Regions from separate parts of the Streptomyces umbrinus genome, predicted to be linked through region 1. Evidence: riboswitches for the same ligand, from Rfam matches in the RefSeq annotation. Region 1 holds a riboswitch; each other region holds the start of a gene.
What was found. A riboswitch is a leader RNA that binds a small molecule or an ion and turns the genes downstream of it on or off. The one in region 1 is predicted to bind cyclic di-AMP.
Positions count from the first base shown of each region.

Region 2: it holds a riboswitch for cyclic di-AMP, as region 1 does, so the genes downstream of both, QF035_RS21780 (LysM peptidoglycan-binding domain-containing protein) here and QF035_RS25180 (M23 family metallopeptidase) in region 1, are expected to answer to the same signal.
Region 3: it holds a riboswitch for cyclic di-AMP, as region 1 does, so the genes downstream of both, QF035_RS30670 (LysM peptidoglycan-binding domain-containing protein) here and QF035_RS25180 (M23 family metallopeptidase) in region 1, are expected to answer to the same signal.

Region 1 covers NZ_JAUSZI010000002.1:5,770,516-5,773,793, forward strand. The annotation lists gene QF035_RS25175 (aldo/keto reductase) at 1-480, opposite strand, end outside; gene QF035_RS25180 (M23 family metallopeptidase) at 561-1,610, opposite strand; cyclic di-AMP (ydaO/yuaA leader) riboswitch at 1,622-1,777, opposite strand; gene QF035_RS25185 (PP2C family protein-serine/threonine phosphatase) at 2,081-3,184, opposite strand.
Region 2 covers NZ_JAUSZI010000002.1:5,005,511-5,008,788, reverse strand. The annotation lists gene QF035_RS21785 (transglycosylase family protein) at 1-507, shown strand, start outside; cyclic di-AMP (ydaO/yuaA leader) riboswitch at 733-903, shown strand; gene QF035_RS21780 (LysM peptidoglycan-binding domain-containing protein) at 908-1,609, shown strand; gene eno (phosphopyruvate hydratase) at 2,086-3,278, shown strand, end outside.
Region 3 covers NZ_JAUSZI010000002.1:6,939,985-6,943,262, forward strand. The annotation lists gene QF035_RS30670 (LysM peptidoglycan-binding domain-containing protein) at 73-816, opposite strand; cyclic di-AMP (ydaO/yuaA leader) riboswitch at 820-984, opposite strand; gene QF035_RS30675 (DUF5959 family protein) at 1,341-2,276, opposite strand; gene QF035_RS30680 (CocE/NonD family hydrolase) at 2,377-3,278, opposite strand, start outside.

The sequences.
Region 1 (3,278 bases):
CTCGGGAGAGAGGTTGGACGCGGCGACGGCGCGCACCTTGCCGGCGCGGACGAGCTCGTCCAGGGCCGTGATGATCTCCTCGACCGGCACGGACGGGTCGTCGAAGTGGGTGTAGTACAGGTCGATGTAGTCCGTTTTGAGCCGCCGCAGGGAGGCGTCGGCCGCGGCCTTGATGTTCACCCCGGACAGACCTTTGTACTTGGGGTGCGCACCGACCTTGGTGGCGACGACGACGTCGGCGCGGTTGCCGCGCGCGGCGAGCCAGTCGCCCAGGACGGTCTCCGACTCTCCGCCCTCGTTGCCCGGCGCCCAGGCCGAGTAGGTGTCGGCGGTGTCGACGAAGTTCCCGCCCGCGGCGGTGTAGGCGTCGAGCACGGCGAAGGACTGCGCCCGGTCGGCGGTCCAGCCGAAGACGTTGCCGCCGAGGGAGAGCGGAAAGACTTCGAGGTCGGACGAACCCAGCTTGCGGAGAGAGGTCATGGATGGGTCAACGGCCGTACCGGACGGCCGTATTCCGCACCCAGGAGCCTCTCGGGCCCGCCTTACGGGTCAGGCCCGTCCTACGGGGTGAGCCCCTTGCCCCGCAGCCACGCCATCGGGTCGATGCCGTCGCCACCGCTGGTGTGGACCTCCAGGTGGAGGTGCGCCCCGGTGACGTTGCCGGTCGCGCCCACGCGGCCGATGATGTCGCCGGTGTTCACCTTCTGCCCGACGCTGACGCCGATCGACGACTGGTGCGCGTACCAGATCTCCGTACCGTCATCGAGTTCGAGGACCGTGCGGTAGCCGTACGACCCGTTCCAGCCGGCTTCCTTGATCGTGCCGCTGTGAACGGCCTTGATCGGGGTACCCGTGGGAGCGGCGAAGTCCAGACCCGTGTGCTGACCGGACGACCACAGCGCACCGGACTGCCCGAAGGTCGAGGTGATCGTGTACGAGGAGGTGGGGAGCGTGAACTGCTTGGCGAGCTCGGCGAGGCGCGCGGCCTCGGCCTTCTCCTTGGCCTCCTGGTCCGCCTTCTTCTTGGCGGCGGCGACCTTGGCCTCGGCGGCGTCCCGCTCCTTGGCGGCCAGCGTGGCGGCCTTCTTCGCGGCGGCGGCCTCGGCGGCCTCCTGGGCCTCGCGGTCCACCTGGTCCTGCTGCTGCTCGGCCTGGAGCATGATGCGGGCGCGCAGGGCCTCGCCCGCGTCCGAGTTGCCCTGCTCGGCGTCGGCGGTGGTGAGGCCGACGGCGGTGATCGGGGTGCTGGAGCCCTCGGGGGCGTCGTCGTCCGAGAACGGCGAGCCGACGTTCGGCAGGTCGGGGATCGAGATCGACACCGGGGGCTTGCCGGTCTGCGCGCTGGCCATGCCACCCGCACCGACGGCGGCTATGACGCCGACGCCCAGAACGGTCGAGCTACGGGCGAGTCCGCCGCCGCGCTGCTTGGCGACGCGGTGCCGGCCGCGGACGGGAAGGACGGTCTCCGCGCTGGGATTCCAGACCTCCCACGTCTCCTCGTCCTTACGAGCGCCGTAGGCGAATGTGTCGGGCTTCTTCTCGCCCGAGGACTCACCCGTCAACTCATCCGGAACGAACGAGGGTGTGAGGGCAGACCGGTTGGACGCCACGTAGGCGCACTCCTTTCCTTCCTTCTCGCCTACCGGGTTAGCTGACGGGTTCGGAGCAGGAAGGTCTCCTACGCGCGTCAACCGCGGTGCGCTACACCGCGAAGACGAGCGATTCACCCCAAGTGGTGGTTCCCCGGTTCCCTTGCGGGATTCGGCGCGTGCGCACGGAGCCGACTCTTGTGACGGCTGGGACGACCGCGCTGCGTTATCGAACGTTAATAGACCCGGGCACCGGATTCCAAGCTGTTCCTGATGATCGTTACGGCTCTTGGCCTGGACTAACAGGTCACGAGCGGGGTAAATCGGGCGAGTTGATCGACATTCAGGAACGGGAGCCCTGTTGATGATGCGTCAGATGCTGTGCGGAGGGATGCTGTTCGACTACGAACGGTGATAAAGGCCGCCGAAAGAGCGACGCATCTCACGGCCGCCGCACTCATGACCGTCACGCAATCACCACGACCGCACCCTCACGGCCGCCGCACCGCGAGCAGTGCCATGTCGTCGGTCGCCCCGCCCCCGGTGTGCCGCAGGACGTCGTCCAGTACCGCGGCGAGCAACGCGTCGGGCCCGGGGAAGACCCGCCCGGACAGCCGCCGCGCCGGGTCGTAGAAGACGTCTCGCCGGTCCCGCGCCTCGGACAGCCCGTCCGTGTGGAAGAGCAGCATGGCCCCGCCCGGGAACGCCTCCTCCTGCGCGCGGTCGGGCCAGGCCCCCAACTCCCCGGTCCCGAGCGGCAGGGCCGGCTCAGGCGCGGCGAGCGTACGTACCTCTCCGTCGCCGTGCAGCAGGAGTGGCCCGGGGTGGCCGCGGTTCACGAGGCGTACGACCGGGGTGCCGTGCGGGATCTCGGCGAGCACGGCGGTGGTGAAGTCCTCGAGGACCGCGATGATGTCCCGCCGGACGCCTTCGCGCGCGAGTGCCCGCTCCAGCCGCTGGGCGACCGCCTCCAGGCTCGCCTCCTGCTCGGCGGCCTCCCGGAAGGCACCGATGAGTACGGCGACGACGGCGACCGCTCCCATGCCCTTGCCCCGTACGTCGCCCACGAGGAGCCGTACACCGTGCGGGGTGTCCTGCACGGCGTACAGATCGCCCCCGATGAACGCACCCTCCTGCGCGGCCTCGTACCGTGCCGCGATCTCGAGACCACCGATCCGCGCGGCCGGTTCGGGCAGTACGGCCCGCTGGGCGGCCTCCGCGATCTCGCGGGCGGTGGCGAGGCGTGCGTTGCCGCGTCCCACGAGCCGGTTGATGCCGACGGCGAGCACGGCGGCCGTGGCCACGGTGAGGACCTCGGTGACCGCGCCCGCGTCGAAGGCGAACCTGAGGTGCACGAGGGCCATGCCCACGGTCGCCGCGATTCCCGTCCACACCGTGGCGCCGAGCGAGAAGAGGGGCGCCGCGATGAGCACCGCGGCCGTGAAGAAGGGAGCCGCGGTGAAGTCCTGCGGGCTGAGGAGGTCGTAGCAGACGCCGGCGACGATCAGCAGCTCCGGCAGCGCGCGGACGAGGGTGCGCTGGTGCGAGGCGGTCCTCTCCACGGGCTCGACGCGCACCGGCTCCTGCTCCTCCACCTGTCCAGGCTTCCGGGAGCGGGGGTGGCGGGCGAGCGGACGGGGACCGGGCGGGTGAAGAGACCTGGGAACACCCGAGAAAGCACCTGAGGAA
Region 2 (3,278 bases), 770 kb from region 1:
TCCGGCTTGGGCATGGGGGACGACAGCAGCGGGACGAAGTCCGACACGTCTGGTTCATCCAGTTCGTCCGACTTGTCCAGCGGTAGCGGCGACAGCGCCGACTCACAGGATTCCGACAGCTCCTCCACGGATGCCGCCGCAAAGAGTGACGACCCGGACAAGTCGTCCCAGAACGGGGAGGCTTCGGCCGAGGGTTCCGGAACGGAAGACACCGGCTCCGGTCGTCACCGGGGTGGCAGTGCCGACGAAGGTGCCACCGACTCCCGCGCGGACGACTCCGCCGGCCGGCACGCCTCGCGCGGCGACAGCGAGTCGCGCGTCGCCGCCGAGGGTTCGTACGCCGTGCGTTCCGGAGACAGTCTCTGGGGGATCGCCGACTCCCTTGGTGTCGAGGGCGGATGGCGGGCGCTCTACGCCGAGAACAAGGAAGCCATCGGTGACGACCCGGACTTCATCATCCCCGGTCAGAGCCTCGATGTGGACGGCCTGCGGATGGCGGACAAGTAGCGGTCCGCGCGAGGTGCCATGTGGTCATCAAGGCGTCGAATCGGGCGAAAAACAGCGGTAGTTCGCGCTGAATGTCCGATTTGGTGAAAGTGAGACATGGATCTCAAGAGCCTGATCGTCTTTGAAATTCGGCGGATCGCGTGTCTACGGTCGTGACCGCTCGCCACTGGTGAGCCCCGACGGTCGCAACGCCGAATCCTGCCAGCGGCCGTACGGGAACAGTCGTCGCGTCAAGCGCCGTAGGCAGGAGCGGGGGACCCAAGGTAAGTGCCGGACCCGGTCGTTGAGGCCAGGTACGGCTTGGGGTTAAGCCGCGTGACAGCAGTGTCGCGCGGCCGGGCAACTCACTCGGCCCGAACCCGACAGCTCACCTCGCAGGCGTCGGTGAGGGGATCACTTCATGCTGCTTTCCGGCAAGGGCAAGCACCGCCGCCCGTCCAAGGCCACCCGTATCGCCACGCTCGCCGGTGTCACCACCGCGGCCGTCGCCGTCCCGCTGATGGGCGCCACGGGGGCCTCCGCCGCCACCGCCTCCGAGTGGGACGCCGTCGCCCAGTGCGAGTCCGGCGGCAACTGGTCGATCAACACCGGCAACGGCTACTACGGCGGCCTGCAGTTCTCGGCCTCCACCTGGGCCGCGTACGGCGGCACGGCGTACGCCTCCACGGCCAACCAGGCCTCCAAGTCCCAGCAGATAGCCGTCGCCGAGAAGGTCCTCGCGGGCCAGGGCAAGGGTGCCTGGCCGAGCTGTGGCGTGGGCCTGTCCGGCGCCTCGACCGGTGGCGCCCCGGCTCCCTCGAACTCGGGCAACTCCGGCCAGAGCACCTCGCAGTCTCAGCAGCAGCAGAGCACCAAGTCCTCCGAGGAGCGCGCCTCGCGTTCCCAGGAGCGCTCGACCGCGAAGAAGACCGTCGAGACCCCGACCGGCAAGAAGGTCAAGAAGGGCGACGGCGAGTACAAGGTCGTCAAGGGTGACACCCTCAGCGAGATCGCCGAGAAGAAGAACGTCAAGGGCGGCTGGCAGAAGCTGTACAAGCTGAACGACGACATCGTCGACGACGCCGACTTCATCTTCCCGGGCCAGCAGCTGCACCTCAGCTGACACCCGTCGGCCGCGACCCCCACTTCGATTGTCCGGACGGCACGTCACGTCCCGGCCGAGGCCCTGGCCGCTCAGCCTCGGCGGGATCTCCGGATCAGCCGGATCTCCGGCCCACAATCGAATCGCGGCTGAACCACAGCGCCCTCACATCCGTGTCCCCCATAGTGGAGGCCTCGTGAGGGCCACCCCCGTCCCCCACGGGCTCCCCGCTCCGGTGCGTGTTCCCCCGTACGCACCGGGGCGGGGCTTTTTCGTTCCCACGCTCCCCTTGTTCTTCCCTCTCTGCTTCCCTCGCGCTTCCCTCTCGCTTTGTTCCGTTCGGAAACAATTTACTCTCGGTTCTGTCCAGGAGGCGGTCGAGGGCTGGCCGAACCCCGGCAGCCGGTTAGGCTCATGCCGCGGGGCCACCACAGGTCCGCACCCAACCGGGCCTTCGGCCCGGAACAGCTTGCGTCACATCCCAGAAGGAGATGCTCGTGCCGTCCATCGACGTCGTCGTAGCCCGGGAAATCCTGGACTCCCGAGGCAACCCCACGGTCGAGGTCGAGGTCGGCCTCGACGACGGCAGCACGGGTCGTGCCGCCGTTCCGTCCGGCGCCTCCACAGGTGCCTTCGAGGCTGTTGAGCTCCGTGACGGAGACCCCAACCGCTACCTCGGCAAGGGTGTCGAGAAGGCCGTCCTCGCCGTCATCGAGCAGCTCGGCCCGGAGCTCGTCGGCTACGACGCCACCGAGCAGCGCCTCATCGACCAGGCCATGATCGACCTGGACGCCACCGACAACAAGGGCTCGCTCGGCGCCAACGCCATCCTCGGCGTCTCGCTCGCCGTCGCCCACGCCGCGTCCGAGGCGTCCGACCTCCCCCTCTTCCGCTACCTGGGCGGACCGAACGCGCACCTGCTGCCGGTCCCGATGATGAACATCCTCAACGGTGGGTCGCACGCCGACTCCAACGTCGACATCCAGGAGTTCATGATCGCCCCGATCGGCGCGGAGTCCTTCTCCGAGGCCGTGCGCTGGGGCGCCGAGGTCTACCACACCCTCAAGAAGGTCCTGAAGAGCCGCGGTCTGTCCACCGGCCTCGGCGACGAGGGCGGCTTCGCCCCGAACCTCGGCTCCAACCGCGAGGCCCTGGACCTGATCCTCGACGCGATCAAGGAGGCCGGTTACATCCCCGGCCAGCAGGTCGCTCTCGCGCTCGACGTCGCCGCCTCCGAGTTCTACAAGGACGGCAAGTACCTCTTCGAGGGCAAGGAGCGCTCCGCCGCCGAGATGACGGAGTACTACGAGGAGCTCGTCGCGGCCTACCCGCTCGTCTCCATCGAGGACCCGCTGTACGAGGACGACTGGGCCGGCTGGAACGTCATCACCGAGAAGCTGGGCGACAAGGTCCAGATCGTCGGCGACGACCTCTTCGTCACCAACCCGGAGCGCCTCGCCCGCGGTATCGAGGAGGGCTCCGCCAACGCCCTGCTCGTCAAGGTCAACCAGATCGGCTCGCTGACCGAGACCCTGGACGCCGTCGAGATGGCCCAGCGCAACGGCTTCAAGTGCATGATGTCCCACCGCTCCGGCGAGACCGAGGACGTCACGATCGCCGACCTCGCCGTCGCGGTGAACTGCGGCCAGATCAAGACCGGCGCCCCGGCCCGCTCGGACCGCGTCGCCAA
Region 3 (3,278 bases), 1.2 Mb from region 1:
GGTCGGTCTCCCTCGCCGCGGGCACACCCGGCACCAGAACGTCCGGCATTGGTCGGCCCGGTACCGGCCCGCTCAGTAGGCCCCGAAGACGTTGTCGATCGAGCCGTACCTCGCGGCGGCGTAGTTGCACGCCGCCGTGATGTTGGCGACCGGGTCGAAGGGGTCCATCGAGGTGCCGGCCACGTGGTAGGCGTTGAAGGTCGGGTCGATGGTCTGGAGGAGCCCCTTCGACGGCGTACCGGCCGCGGCGTTGGAGTCCCAGTTGTTCATGGCCTGCGGGTTGCCCGACGACTCGCGCATGATGTTGCGGTAGATGCCGTCGTACGACCCCGGGATGCCCTGCTGGGCCATGATGTCCAGCGACTCCCTGATCCAGCCGTCGAGGTCGTTGGTGTACGTCTTCGCGGCGGCGGGGGTGACGGCGGACGCGGTGGACGCCTTGGTCGCAGTGGCCGTCTTTGTCGAGGTTTGGACATTTTTCGTACCGACTGTCAGCTTGAGGCCGGGGCGGATGACCGCCGGGTCGTCGCCGATGACCGCGCGGTTGGCCTTGTACAGGTTCTGCCAGCCGCCGCTCGTGGAGTGCTTCTTGGCGATCTTGGTCAGGGTGTCGCCCGCGACCACCTTGTACGTGACGAGCGAGACCTGCGGGACCGCGGCCGGTGCGACCTGGGCGGCCTGCGCCGGCTGTGCGGCCTGGGCGCCGGTCGCGCCCACGATGGGGAGCGCGAGCGCGGCTCCGCCGGTTCCCGCGGCGATGATGCCGCGCGTGAGGGTGTTCATTCTGGGGCGGCGGTGCTTGCCTCGTGCGGCCATGGCGCGTTTCCTCTCCGACGCCTGCGAGGTGAGCTGTCGGGTTCGGGCGGGAGCTGCCCGGCCGCATGCTGCACGCGGCTTCACCCCGAGCCGTTCCGGAATCCGGACCGGCGGCTTACCTGGGTCCCCCGCTCCTGCCGTACGCGAGTGAATGGGTGGTTGGGATCTCCGGGCGGCGGCAGGATTAGGCGGTCCATCCGGAGTGACGTGAACGTATGCGAGAGCACATGCCGTGAACAAGCCCAGAATTCACATGGAGATGTCATTTGCCTGTTCAGGGCAGATGGGAATTCTTGATCCATTCGGAAGGCGAAGTTCAACTTGCTTTGCGCAAAGGTGAATCGACCGGCTTGGCAAAGTGGCCATCCGGAGCGGACGTGACCCAATTCACGTGCGCAGGTGGGGAATTAGGTGCGTGATGTGTCTAATACGGGCAAGTCGGGCGGGGTCTGGATGTCCGCCCAGTCGGCATAAGGGACTACTTGTCCAGAAACGTTCTCACTGCTCTTCAGGGTTCCAGAGGGTCAGCCTTCTGGGTTCCAGAGAGTCAGTACGTCACGCAGTTTCTGCCGGTGGCTGTCGATCCAGTTCCGGGGAAGATCGACGGGAACGCACACGGTGGCCATGGAAATCGTGTCGTCCTCCACGATCACCTCGGGGCAATCCCGTTCTCCCGTGAGCCGAACGGAAATCGACGGTCCTCGCTCCACCGTCATCCATGCGATGTCCTCGCCGCGGTCGAATGCGGCGTCCAGAGCGTGCCCCCAGGTCTCAAGTCGGCGGCGCCACAGAGCGAGTTCGAGGCGGCCGCTGACAAAAGGCGTCTCCACGACGATCTCGGCCGCGAGCCCCGCCGTCATGAGTGGGTGCCGGCCGAGGACCGTGATCCTGACCGAGTTGCCCTCCTCGTCGGCGAGGAGCGCGAGGTCCGTCGGGCCGGTGCGGTGGTCGGCCGGGAGGTCGGCGTCGCAGAGGGCACAGACGAAATGGGCGTCCTGTACGGAGTTCCACTCGGCGCAGGACGGGCAGCGGCGGTAGGTGATCGGGTGGGTGTAGCCGCTGGTGTGGGCGCCGGAGTGGGAGATGCCCGCGCGGGTGAGGGCCGCCGCGAGCGACCGCCACGATTCGGGGTCGGGGCAGTAGCCGGTGGACTGGTTGCTCGCGTACGTGACCGCCCAGCCGGAGGAGGTCTGTGCGAAGCCCAACTCCCCGGCGGCGCGTACCGGTTCCCCTTCCGCGCATGCCACGTGCTCGGAGCGGCGTGGGGCCAGGCGCAGGGTCACGGAGGCGTCGACGACGAAGGTGAACGGCTCGTCGAGTTCGTCGGCGGGGCGGGCGGACAGGAAGGCGTCGAGGTCGGCCGGGGTCCGGATCCGGGCGCCACCTCCGCCGCGCCGGACGGCCTCCCTTAGGACGGCCTCCCTTATGTCTTCGGGCCCCACATAGGCGTAGGCGGTCATGGGGTCCCTACATACGCGTTTGCGGTCGTTGGCCCTGCACACGCGTTTGCGGGTGTGGGGTCCACGTACGCCTTCGCCGTCATTCGGGGAGCGTACGAGCTCACCCCGCGGTCCGCGGAATCCTTTTCTCCCAGGTGCGGTGGAACACCACCTCGTCGCCGTCCTTGCAGATCACCTCGTTCGAGGTGATGAAGTCCGCCTCGTCGCAGGTGGTTTCGGAGTGCGCCTCCACGCTCGCGTTCCACGGCAGATCCGGACGGTGCAACCGGACGAACCAGTCCGAGCGGGCCCGGGCCGACAGCGGGTCCGACTCGACGATCGTGTACGTGTCCAGGGCCTCCTCGGTGAATTCCAGGCCGTCGGGATACACACGGGTGCCTCCATAGCGCGGGTCCACCTCCAGGCGCCATTCGCCCTTGGCGACATCGCGGACGACGAGGCGCTCGGGGCGCGGCTCGTCCAGTGTCGCGGGGAAGTTGACCCCCATGGGCTCCGACTGCTCCGGCTCATCGAAGGAGATGGAGGGGTCCGACTCCTGTGCGCGGAGCGGGAGTTCCAGTGCGCTGCCCGAAGGGGTGAGGGTGAAGCCCGCTTCCGAACCCGGCTGGGGCCAGATCCACGGCCAGTACGCGGAGGAGACGGCGAGACGGACGCGATGGCCCGGAGGGAAGGCGTGGCCGATCGCGTTCAGGTCGAAAGCCACATCCTCCGTAGAGCCCGGTTTCCAGGGAACCACCTGGTCGCGGCCATGACGGGCTGACAGGTTCAGGACGCCCCGGGTGACGAGGGTCGAGGAGCCGTCCGGGGCCACGTCGCAGATCCGGGCCACTACTTGTCCTCGTGTCGCCTCCGTGGTGAGTCTCAGGCGCACGCCCGGGCGGCCCAGTACCCAGATCTCCTCCGGAACCTCGAAGTCGAAGCACGCCGACTTCGCGTCCTCGTCCCGCTGGTCGGGCGGCAGGTCCGCGTCGTTGCCGAAGGGGAAGAAGCGGCCCGCGTCCA